4 regions of the Chryseobacterium phocaeense genome follow, and region 1 is predicted to be linked to each of the others. Evidence: riboswitches for the same ligand, from Rfam matches in the RefSeq annotation. Region 1 holds a riboswitch; each other region holds the start of a gene.
The links. A riboswitch is a leader RNA that binds a small molecule or an ion and turns the genes downstream of it on or off. The one in region 1 is predicted to bind cobalamin.
Positions count from the first base shown of each region.

Region 1 (3,165 bases):
GACAAACGTATGAGTGGGTAGAAAAGTCTTCAGACAGAGATTACTGGATGACTTCTGAAGAAGCGAAAGGCTACGGAATGGTAGACGAAGTTTTACAGAGATCTACAGAGAAAAAATAATTTCCTTTGAGAATATTGAAAAACGCACCGGTTTCGGTGCGTTTTTTTAGTTTTATTTAACCACAAAAGAGGCAAAAGGTTTTTAACACTTTAGTTATTTTGAAGTTGAAAATTTTGAAAATAGAAGAACACTTAGTTCTATGAAAATCAAATATTTTCATATGACAAAAATTCGTCGGATCAAAATTCCCATCCCTTGGAGGGGTGGCGAAAATTCGAAGAATTTTTGACGGGGTGGTTTTCTATTTCTTAATAACTTTATGGACCGTAGTTGCCTTTGATGTTTTAATTTCTACTAAATAAACCCCGTCTTTCAAGACTTGAATATTCATCTTTGCATTGGTTCCTGTTAATATTTTTTGTCCTGAAGTAGCATAAATATTCACTTCCTTAATTTTTTCAGCAGTTTCGATCCGGATAAAATCACTCGCAGGATTAGGATAAATTCTGAATTCCTTTTTACTGATTTCAGAAACCCCTAAGACCGTACTTGAAGCCTCTTTCGGTGTAAATGGTATCCTCTGTCCAAACCCAAGACCCAGCCAGTCATTATTACTAAGTTGAATCTGAGACAAATCGGTTTGCCCTCTCCAGCTTGAAAGGTCTTTTCCTTTGAATAGTTTCCAGGTATTGCTTCCGGAAGCTGTTCCGGTAAAATTATTCAGAGACAGCGTACTGATCTGGTTGTTATTTGATGTAAAATTAAAGTAAGAAACCTGAGTCTGGATCAGCTGAAGAGCCTGTTCCGCCGTTAAGTTTCCGTTGTATTTAATTCCAAAAACAAAAGAATGAGCTTCCCCTGCAGCGTTATTAGTCCCGAAATCGATAACCACAAGACTTGTATTGCTTCCGGTACCAATCCAGTTGGTGATTTGAGAAGAACTGTACCATGCAGAATGGTATGCGGCTACAGGAGCCGAAGGATGGGAAAGTGCCGGTGTAGTAGGTGTAAATCCGTAACCGTAAGAAATTCCGTACCATTTGCCATCTACCAGCGGATCATTATTAACGCCATTGTTCAGCTGCATATTTTCAGCTGTTGGTCCGGACCAGGTAGACCAGTAATCATCCAGACTGGGTGTGTGGTGGTTGTAATTCAGGCTGTAAAGAAATCCTGAGGGAACTTCCGCTTCCATTTTCGGTTCTGCTGCATCAATAGCATTGATGAGGTCTTCCATGGTAAGGTTATCCGCATCATAACGATAGCCCCATGCATACGAAGTGGGATGGTCACTGTCATTAAAATCAGCGATGAAGAACGCTTTTTTAGAGCCGGTTCCTACCCAGAATTTAATGTCATTCTCTGTAAACTGGGCAGAGAATAGCTGCAGACATAGCAGCAGGAAAAAAAGATAGATCTTTTTCATAATATAATTAAAATAAAGTTTTATTCCCGAAACTTTCCTTCAAAAGATAAGATGATGCTTTTCAGCTCCTTCTTCTCATGAAGTGAATGTCATTAAGGCAGGTCTCCTGGCTTGCTTCTTCAGGTACGCCTTCCCGGATGTTATCCAGTGGCAATAGGTACAGAAAGTGTAAACAGCTTACAGTTGCGGGTACAGCTCAAGCATTGAATTTCTTCTCACTTGATTCCCTTTTAATGAACAGATGTTCAGCCTTAACGGGTGCAAAGATATTAGATAAATTTTTGAATGTGTTTTGTGAATTATGATGTTATTTCTTTATTATATTTACGATAAGGATTAATTTAATTCCTTGGTTTTTAGATTTAATAAAGAATCAGGATGAAGCTTGAAGATATACGGATTAATTCCAATAAATTTCATTGTCATTGCAAACAGCCAGGCGACGAGGTAAGTTCATCAAACTCTTACTGAAAATCTTCGATTTTCTTGCGCCTTAAAGCGGATTCATAATAAAAACCTTGCGACCATTGCGGTTTTCCAACAAAAAACTTAAACAAGCTTGTTGTCTGAAGGTTTTATTGTTAAAATACATTTATCATTAAATTTAAGATCAGTTTATAATCAAGCTATATTTTCGCGGCATAAAAGTAACTATGAAAAAACTGCTGCTGTCAGCTATAGCATTCACAGCTATCATGTCATGTAACGACAACGATCAAGTAGATAACCAGAACCAGGATATCAACTATGCAAAACTTCCCCAGGAGTTTCCTTTTTCCACATTAATGACCCTGAATGGTGTCAATGTAATCAACGGTGGATTCGGTTCCGGAGCTGCTGCACACACTAGCAGGAAAGGGGAATTTTATGTCATTACCGACCGCGGTCCCAATGTAGCGTACCAGAATGGAATAAAAATCCTTGCCCCGGGCTTTACCCCAACCATTATGCATTTCAAAATCAATGCGGAAGGAAATATTGAGGTCATTAAATATATTAAACTTAAAAATCCTTCAGGGCAGCTTATCACAGGACTTCCAAACCCGGCGGGAATGGGAAGTACGGGAGAAATAGCCTACGACTCGTCAGGAAATGTTTTAGGAACAGATAATTATGGATTAGACAGCGAAAGTATTGTAGCTGCCACAGACGGAACATTTTGGGTTTCGGATGAGTATGGGCCACATATTGTTCATTACAGTGCGGAGGGAGTGGAGCTGGAAAGAATCAGCCCGATCGGCGTAAACACAGGAGCAAGAAAATTACCCGCTGTTTTTTCCAAAAGAAGACCCAACCGCGGAATGGAAGGCATGTGCATGACACCAGACGGGAAAATGCTTGTAGGAACGATGCAGTCGACAATGTATGTGCCTACAAAAGCGCTGGCAACGAATACAACTTTAACGAGAATCGTTACTTTCGATCTGGCTACCGGACAGACAAAGCAATACTTATATAAACAGGACGGGGGAGCTTCAGATTCTGTGTGTGATATTACCCCAATCAGCAATACTGAATTTCTGGTGATCGAAAGAGACGGAAACTTCGGTTCTTCCGGAGGACTTAAAAAAGTGTATAGAATTAATCTCTCAGGAGCATCCGATGTATCAGGAACGGATTTAACGGCCGTAGACGGAATGAAAATCAACGGAAAAACCCTTGAGCAGTCTACATGGGAC
Region 1 covers NZ_LT827015.1:713,948-717,112, forward strand. The annotation lists gene clpP (ATP-dependent Clp endopeptidase proteolytic subunit ClpP) at 1-119, shown strand, start outside; gene B7E04_RS10005 (T9SS type A sorting domain-containing protein) at 362-1,486, opposite strand; cobalamin riboswitch at 1,566-1,755, opposite strand; gene B7E04_RS10010 (esterase-like activity of phytase family protein) at 2,140-3,165, shown strand, end outside.

Region 2 (3,165 bases), 1.4 Mb from region 1:
TTTTTGTTGAAAAGTCCCTTGGATAAAAGAGTTCAAGCGTGTTTTATTGTTGCTTAATTTAGAATTATTTTAAATTACGAACGATGAGGTTTCGTAAAAAATAAAAACATGCGGATAGAACCATTGTTTTGAAAATAATCAGAAAGAATAGAAGTGAAAAGATCAGCCGGATCTCTTAGATGGTCAGTCCATGGTTGTTTTTTACCTCAGCCATCACAAATGTACTGTGTGTACTCCCGATGGAATCTACGGACCCCAGTTTATTAAAGACAAAATCCTGATAATGCTTCATATCCCGGACCTGAACTTTAAGCAGGAAATCAAAATCTCCTGAGATATTGTAGCATTCGGCCACTTCTTCTATTTCCAGGATTTCCTTTACAAAATCGTAACCTACGGACCGGTCATGGATCTTTAATTTGATCTGGCAGAAAACAGTAAACCCGCGGTTCAGTTTTTCAGCGTCCAGAACGGCGGAATATCTTTTGACATATCCATCCTGTTCCAGCCTTTTTATCCTTTCAAAAGCGGGCGAAGGGGAGAGATTGATTTCTTTAGCCAGTTCTTTAACAGTCAGTTTGGCGTTTTTCTGAAGCAGCCTGAGCAGCTGAATATCCTTATCGTCAAGATGGTCCATAGAATAATATTCTTTAATACTTTTGAATTATGCTAATTTAAAGAATAAAATTTGGTTTTTATTTTTAATTGCGGATTAATTTGCTTAATTAATAAGCATTGATTATTTATATATTCTGTATGATTAATTTTACTCAAAATTAAAATCTGCAATAAATGCAGGTTTGTAATAAAATACAGTTCTTTATATACTTCATCAAACAGGAAAGGTTTTACTTAAGGTAGATTAATAGGGAATCGTGTGAGAATCACGAGCTGTCGCGCAACTGTAAGTAACACACCAAAGGTTTTTGTCCTTGTGGATCCACTGCCGAAAGCGGGAAGGATGGCAGAAACCGTTACAAGTCAGGAGACCTGCCTTTACTGAATTGACAATGCTTTCGCGGGATGAAGCTTTGGATCATCAAGATGATATGTATCTGTACGCTTTTCGTAACCGGATGGCGTTCAGGTTGGTCATTATTTTTCCAGATTTTCTACCCGTTCAGGCATTACGAAGCATTTCAAGGGCTTTTCAATTAAGTTTAATTAAAAGTGAAAAACATGCAAACTCACATTCTGGGCTATCCGCGTATTGGTAGCAAAAGAGAACTCAAAAAAGCCTGCGAGCAGTATTGGTCAGGTAAAATTGTTTTGGAAGAACTTCTTACAGCAGGAAGAAATATCTGCAGCCAAAACTGGAATATTCAGAAAGAAGCAGGAATAGACCTCATTCCCTGCAATGATTTCTCGTATTACGATCAGGTTCTGGACATGAGCTTAATCGTAGGTGCCATTCCGGCGCGTTATCATGAAGTGGCTCTTAGAAATAACAGCTCTGAGCTGGATCTTTATTTTGCCATGGCCAGAGGATATCAAAAGGAAGGGTTGGATATCACCGCGATGGAAATGACGAAATGGTTTGATACCAATTACCATTATATCGTCCCTGAATTTTATAAAAATCAGCAGTTTAAGCTGAATTCAAATAAAATATTCAATGAATTTTCCGGAGCAAAACAGGCCGGAATTAATGCAAAACCGGTAATTATCGGCCTTGTTTCTTATCTGCTTTTAGGAAAAGAAAAAGAAGAGGGATTTGATAAGCTGGATCTTGCTGAAAATCTGCTTCCGGTATATATTGAGATTTTATCCAGACTTCAGGAGCAGGGAGCGGAATGGATCCAGTTTGATGAACCGTTTTTAGCATTGGACCTGACTGAGAAAGCAAAAGAAAAATACCAGTGGGTATATGAGAAGATCAGAAAGCAGTTTCCAAAGCTGAAATTCATTCTGGCCACCTATTTTGATGGATTAAAGGATAACCGGTCACTTGCTCTTTCCCTTCCGGTAGATGTTCTGCATATTGATCTGGTAAGAGATCCGGAACAGCTGGATGAGGTGCTTCAGGCAGTTCCTGAAAATGTAGGTCTGTCATTAGGCGTGGTAGACGGAAGGAATATCTGGAAAAATGATTTTGAAAAATCCCTGACATTTATTGAAAAAGCAATAGAAAAATTAGGTGCTGAAAGGATCTTTATTGCTCCATCGTCTTCATTACTGCATTCACCTTGCGATCTGGATTTTGAAACGGATCTGAATCCTGAAATTAAAAACTGGCTGGCCTTCGCCAAACAGAAAGTAAAGGAAATAGTGACGCTTAAAGAACTGGCAGCCGGAACTCCGGACGAAACTATTCTTACCGCTTTTGAAGACAATAAAAAGGCAGTGGCAAGCAGAAAAACATCTTCACTGATTCATAATGATGCAGTAAAACAAAGGACTGATGCCGTGACAGAAGCAGATTCCCGCAGAAACAGCTCCTTCAAAATAAGGAAAGAGGAACAGCAGAACGTATTACAGCTTCCATTGTTCCCAACCACCACCATTGGCTCATTCCCGCAGACGGCAGAAGTGAGAAGCTGGAGGGCAAAATTTAAAAAAGGAGAATTGACTGCAGAACAGTATCATACTTTACTAAAAGAAGAAACCCAAAGAACGATCCGCTGGCAGGAAGAAATAGGAATTGATGTACTGGTTCACGGAGAATTTGAACGTAATGATATGGTTGAATATTTCGGAGAGCAGCTGAAAGGATTTGTATTCACGAAAAACGGCTGGGTTCAAAGTTATGGAAGCCGCTGCGTAAAACCTCCGGTTATTTTTGGAGACGTTTCCCGTCCTGACCCAATGACGGTATACTGGTCTCAATACGCACAGTCACAGACGGAAAAGTGGGTAAAAGGAATGCTAACCGGCCCGGTAACGATTTTACAATGGTCTTTCGTACGTGATGATCAGCCGCGTTCGGAAACGTGTAAACAGATTGCTTTGGCCATCCGTGACGAGGTGGTGGATCTTGAAAGAGCAGGCATCAGAATTATCCAGATTGATGAACCGGCTATCCGGGAAGGGCTTCCTTTAAGAAAATCCGAATGGCAGAATTACCTGAAATGGGCCGTAGAAGCCTTCAGGATTTCATCCAGTGGAGTGGAAGATGCAACCCAGATCCATACCCATATGTGCTATTCCGAATTTAATGATATTATC
Region 2 covers NZ_LT827015.1:2,066,740-2,069,904, reverse strand. The annotation lists gene B7E04_RS16195 (Lrp/AsnC family transcriptional regulator) at 176-637, opposite strand; cobalamin riboswitch at 827-1,012, shown strand; gene metE (5-methyltetrahydropteroyltriglutamate--homocysteine S-methyltransferase) at 1,180-3,165, shown strand, end outside.
Region 2: another riboswitch for cobalamin. It lies ahead of metE (5-methyltetrahydropteroyltriglutamate--homocysteine S-methyltransferase); the one in region 1 lies ahead of B7E04_RS10005 (T9SS type A sorting domain-containing protein).

Region 3 (3,165 bases), on a different contig from region 1:
GTCTCAGGGAATGATGCTGTTTCAGCAAAAATGCGCGTCCTGCCACAGCGGAGAATTATTTACCGATGAAAGCTTCAGAAACACGGGAATGTATTACAATGAACAGTTCAAGGATGCCGGACGTCACCGGGTAACGCTGGATCAGAATGACTGGATGAAGTTCCGGGTTCCAAGCCTGAGAAATGTGGAATACACAAAACCTTATATGCATGACGGAAGGTTCTATACGCTGGAAACAGTCCTTAATTTCTATTCAGATAATGTTGAGGATAATCCCAATCTTGATCCGCAGCTCAAAAAGAACGGGCACATCGGGATTGCGATGAATACTCAGGAAAAGCAGTTTATTATAGCCTTCCTGAAAACCCTGTCTGACAAGAACTTTATTTCCAATCCAAAATTTGCAGAATGAAAATCACCATGAACAAAATAACACTTATATTCAGTCTGGTCTTATCCTTAATGTTCCAGGCTAAACCCATCAATGACAGTATTGATTTTACGAATCACATCAACAGGGTTGTTTGGGATGACTGTGATGCCTGCGGATGCGCTGCCGGAAACGGCTCCTCAGGTTTTGAATCACTGTTGAACCCACAGTTTATCGGCATCAAATATTTTGCCCAGCACTACAGAGCAAAGGAAAATATGTTTGTAAAAGACCTTACCCAGGACCAGTACTTCAATACCCTGCAGGTTTGGGGGAAAATTCCGGTGACCAAAAACCTGAGTGTATATGCCAGTCTGCCGTTCCATTTTCATGAAAAGAAAACTATGCAGGGGGATATCAGTATCAGTGGTATCGGAGATCTGAATGTAATGGGTATTTACCGGCTGATGAATTCTAAAGATAATTTTCACCAGTTAAATGGTGGTCTGGGTGTTAAAGTTCCTCTTGGAAAGTTTGATGAAAAGGGAATTTCCGGGGTCAATCCAAGTTTTCAGCTTGGGACGGGAAGTTGGGATTATCAGGCAGCTCTAAACTATAAATTTCAAAAGAATAAGCTGGCTTTGCTGGTCAATACGGATTATACGGTTAAAACAGTCAATAAAAAGCATTACCGTTTCGGAAACCAATGGAATTATGCAGCCATGGGGTTTTATCAGATTGCCGGAAATGAAAAAACAATTTTTTCTGCCAAGGCCGGGCTTCAAGGCGAAGTTTACGATAAGAATAAACAATTTGATGAAGCTTTACCCAACACGGCAGGAAGCGCTTTATACGGAAAACTCGGTTTTGAAACTTCCTATAAGAAATTCAGTCTCGGCGGGGAGGTGATGCTGCCTGCTTATTCCAATCTGGCGGGAGGAGACATTGAAGCCAGATCAAGATTCAGTGTTTTTATCAATTTTGGAATTTGATTAATGGTGGCTTCGGTTCCTGAAGCCACCAGATAGTAACCTCAGCGACCAAGTATGGGTTATTTAATGTCATTATTAGTAGAAATATTATACTCTTAATTATAATTTCTAAAAACCGGTGGCTGAGGTTTCCGATGCCACCGGTTTTAATACATCACTCAACAAATCTGCTCTTTTCATAGTGTTGAGAATTAATTTATTATGTCGTGTATTGCATCTGTCAATAATTTTCTATCTTTGCCGAAATCTGGTGCGCTGTAAAAAGCACTTAAAAGGGAATCCGGTGAAAATCCGGAACAGACCCGCTGCTGTAAGCTCCACATCAAAGTTTTTGAAGAGTATATCCACTGTTTTTTAATGGGAAGGATTTCAAAAACGGAGTAAGTCAGAAGACCTGCCGGAGGATGAACGTTTGATGCTTTCGTGGAATAAAGCTTAGGACAACAATAACTTTGTGCAGTATCAGCTGTGCTTTGTCTTTGCTACCTTATATCTATATCCATTAGCGGCATCATTATTCCAAATGAGCTAATGGTCGGAAAATTTACAGTTTCACGGTTTCAGAAAGGAGTTATCATTTTGTTTGTGATAGCCTCCCAGATGATATATTCACAATCCGGAGATACCATCAGGGAGAAAACTATTCTTCCTATTCAGATTTACAAAAAAGATTTTAAAGAAATTCTTCCGGCCCAGATTCTTTCGGGGGAGCAGCTGGAAAGGCTGAACAGCCAGTCGGTAGCAGATGCATTACGCTATTTTTCGGGAGTTCAGATCAAAGATTACGGCGGCATGGGGGGACTGAAAACGGTGAATATCCGGAGTATGGGAAGCCAGCATGTAGGCGTATTCTATGATGGTATTCAACTTGGGAATGCCCAAAACGGAGTGGTGGATCTCGGGAAATTTTCGCTGGATGATATTGAGGCGATCTCGCTGTATAACGGCCAGAAAAGCGAAATTTTTCAGCCGGCGAGAGATTTCGGGTCTTCCGGCTCCATTTATCTTCAGCCTAAGACTCCCTATTTTAAAGGAAATCAGAAAACAAACGTAACGGTCAGGCTGAAATTGGGTTCTATCAGTTTATTTAATCCTTCGTTCCGGGTGGAACAGAAGATTTCAGAGAAGGTTTCCGCCAGTTTCAGTTCAGAATTTTTACAAAGTGACGGATTGTATAAATATAAATACGAAAAGAAAAATTCTGACGGATCAATTGCCAACGATACGATTGCCAGAAGATATGATTCCTACATACGGGCTAAGCGTTTTGAAACGGCTTTTAACGGAACGCTCAATGAAGGAAGCTGGAATGTAAGAGGGTATGGCTATATTTCCGACAGGGGAATTCCTACCGCAGTGGTCAACAATGATTTTGGACCGAAAGGACAGCAGATGCTGGATGAAAACTATTTTGTACAGGCCGGTTTTAGGAAAAAGCTGTTTCCAAAATTTGAAACGCAGATCAAAGCTAAGTTTGCCTATGATTATTCCCGGTTTTTAGACACGGTGAATGTTGCGACTACTGTTCTTCCCATCGATAATACCTACATTCAGAGAGAACTGTATTTTTCATCATCCAATATGTATTCAATTAATCAGAATTGGGATGTAAGTGCAAGTTTTGACTTTCAGTACAATAACCTGAATGCCAGTCTGAGGGATTTTTCTTTTCCTACCCGGTATACTTCACTGCTGGCTTTTGCCACTACTTATCAGTGGAACAGATTTAAATTTCTGGGAAGTGTTCTCGGAACTTTTGTCCATGAAAATGTAGAAAAAAATGCCAAATCTCCCGATAAAACA
Region 3 covers NZ_LT827014.1:901,986-905,150, forward strand. The annotation lists gene B7E04_RS05530 (cytochrome-c peroxidase) at 1-412, shown strand, start outside; gene B7E04_RS05535 (transporter) at 421-1,362, shown strand; cobalamin riboswitch at 1,594-1,778, shown strand; gene B7E04_RS05540 (TonB-dependent receptor plug domain-containing protein) at 1,963-3,165, shown strand, end outside.
Region 3: another riboswitch for cobalamin. It lies ahead of B7E04_RS05540 (TonB-dependent receptor plug domain-containing protein); the one in region 1 lies ahead of B7E04_RS10005 (T9SS type A sorting domain-containing protein).

Region 4 (3,165 bases), 2.0 Mb from region 1:
AAGCCAGTTGATCATATTTTTAATGTCCATATAATAAGGACTCAATGTAATTTTAAAATCTCCGAAACTGAACTCATGGTTCATATCAACATTGGTAGATGTTTCCGGAAGCAGATCAAGGTTTCCTCCCGGATTCCAGTACAGATCATTAAAAGATGGGAATCTGAAATTTCTGGAAAAATTAATTCCTGTACGATACCATCTTAAAGCATTCCACTTCCCGGAAAAAGAATACAGGAGCGGAGAAGAAATATCCTCTACAAAATCCTTCTTGATTCCCGCTTCAAAACGAAGATCCTTCGTCGCAAAATACCTGATCAGACCCGCCAGGGAACCTACATTTCTGCTGATACTCCCAAGCCCGGACTCATAGCCCTCACCTTTATTCACCTGAAATTCCCCGATGGCATTGATGTTGATTTTCGGCGTAATGAAATAATTGAAATCATTTTTGAAGATATAATTCTTTCCGTCCGCACCGCTCGTTTTTGGCTGATTAAGATCCGAGAAATACTGGAAATTATCCTCCGTATAAGCCGCTTTTAAGCTGTTGGAAAGATTGCTTTTTTGAATATCCCATGCAATCAGGCTCCTTAAAGTCTGTGCATTGTATTTTGTTTTATTACCGTTCGTCTCGAAGACAGGATAATGCTGCGAAGCATCAAACATCTGGTTCTGCCATGAAATGGTCTGATGATCGGCAATTTTATAAGAAGCTCCGATATTCATCGAAGTATTATAATATTTCCCGTTGATATTGTCGAAACCCGTACTTCCTACCACAAATTCCGGAACCTTATAATCATTCTGACTCGTTAAATAACTCCCCGAAACTTTGATGCTGAACCGGTCACTGCTGAATGAAGCCTGTGCAAAATTCGTATACGTATCAAAAGAACCTGCTTCCGAATATAGGGATGCATTAAAGCCCCTGTTGAAATCTAAAATATTGTTTAAATGAATGCTTCCCCCGATCGCTCCGCTTCCGTATACCACACTTCCTCCGCCTGCTTTGATGTCGATCTGGTCATATCCGAAAAGCGGAATATTATTCACATCTCCCTGCCCCAGAAAACTGGAGTTAATATTAATCCCGTTCCATACAAAGGCGGTCTGCTGGGCAGTTGAGCCCCGGAATGACGGAGAAGAAACCGCTCCACGGCCATTTTCCTTAATGTAAATTGAAGACTGAAAACGCAGAAGATCGGAAAGGTTTGTTGAGTTTTTCTCAATATCTTTTGGAGTAATGGTACGTACCGGATGAAAAAGCTTCACCTTGCTCATCTGGTTGTCGAAAATATAAATGGTATCAACTGCCTTCTCCTGTCCCAAAAGAAAGCTGCCGTAAGACGTGCAAAGCAGTAATAAAGATCTTTTTATATCCATACTATTTTACTTTTCCTCCGAAAGTAATGCGTTTTTAGTTAGTATTCTGGCAGGTCTCCTGGCTTTCGCTTTCTGTGCCTTCCCGGATGAACAGTGGCTTTGTACAGAAATTTTTATTGCGATTTACAGTTGCGGGGACAGCTTGGGAGTTTCACCCAATTCCCTATTATTTCCAATACACTGGAAACCAAAATTTTTGCAAAGATAACTTTTTAAATGTATTGCACAAAAAGGCTAAAAAGCAAAAGGGCTAAAAGGCAAATTTGCAAATAGGTGAATATGTTAAACTTTGAAGATATAAAACAGACGTAATTTATCAATAAATGATCCCAAGCACGGAAAAAAATATAATTATAAGGAATAAATGTATTTCCTCATACTAACTTTTTAATTTTGCCTTACCAGCCTTACCAGCCTTACCAGCCTTATCAGCCTATTTGCAAATTCGCCCTTTTGCCTTTTCGCCTCTTCTCTACAAAAACGAAGAATCAAAATAAAACGGCAGCAGGTCCTTAATGGAATGCACCTTCACCACTTCATCATTCATACTTGAAAAATAAAGGTCAATATTGTCATTCTGCTTCGTTTCATATTCTATTAAGCTCTGTCTGCAGGCTCCGCAAGGGGGAATCGGAGGGTTTTTCTCATGGAATTCCTTAGGACCGCCCACTACAAAGATTTTTTTCACTTTTACATCAGGGAAATTCGCTGCCACCCAGAAAAGAGTGGTTCTCTCTGCGCACAGTCCCGATGGATAGGCCGCATTCTCCTGGTTGTTCCCGGAATAAATTTCACCGTTTTCCAGCAGAACCGCACATCCCACAAGAAAATTCGAATAAGGAGCGTACGCATTTTCACGGGCCTGCTTTGCACTCTCGAATAATTTTTTCTCTGTATCGTCCAGTTCACTGCTGTTTTTAAAATGCTCGTAACTGATCTGTATGTCTTTTTTCATATATTAGTCAGACTAAAAAAGGGGGGCTAAAATTACTCCTTTTTCTTCAGTTGGACAATGTTTTTTATTTACCCTTTTAAATTGAAATTCAAAAAAATAAAATGCTGTATATCCCAATAAAATTTAGAAATATAGAACTGAAAAACAGATGGGTGATGTCGCCCATGTGTATGTATTCATGCGAAAACGGGTTAGCCAATGATTTTCATTTTGTTCATTATGGAAGCCGGGCTCAGGGGGGAACAGGTCTGATCATGGTGGAAGCTACCGGAGTGGAACCGCGCGGAAGAATTACCAATCACTGCATGGGAATATGGAATGATGAGCAGACTGCAGAACTTCAGAAAATCGTTGATTTTGTCCATTCCCGTTCAGAAAGTAAAATCGGAATTCAGCTGGCTCATGCCGGAAGAAAAGGTTCCACCTGGAACAATCTCCAGATCCCGCTTGAAGAAGGCTGGGAAACCATTGCACCAAGTGCCATTCCGTATCATCCTTCAGAAAGGATTCCCCATGTTCTGACTGCCGATGAAATTAAAGAACAGGTTCAGAATTTTAAAGAAGCAGCCAGAAGAGCAGTAAAAGCAGGCTTTGATCTCATAGAAATTCACGGGGCGCACGGATATCTGATTCACCAGTTTTTATCACCGCTTTCCAATATCAGAACTGATGAGTATGGGGGAAGCTTTGAAAACAGGATCCGGTTCCTGGTCGAAATTGTAGATGCGGTTAATGAAGAATTAAATGGAGATACACCTCTGTTTGTAAGGATCTCCGGAACGGAATACGCTGAAAACGGATGGAATATCAAAGACAGTATAGAA
Region 4 covers NZ_LT827015.1:2,744,022-2,747,186, reverse strand. The annotation lists gene B7E04_RS19195 (TonB-dependent receptor plug domain-containing protein) at 1-1,386, opposite strand, end outside; cobalamin riboswitch at 1,418-1,593, opposite strand; gene cdd (cytidine deaminase) at 1,859-2,341, opposite strand; gene namA (NADPH dehydrogenase NamA) at 2,443-3,165, shown strand, end outside.
Region 4: another riboswitch for cobalamin. It lies ahead of B7E04_RS19195 (TonB-dependent receptor plug domain-containing protein); the one in region 1 lies ahead of B7E04_RS10005 (T9SS type A sorting domain-containing protein).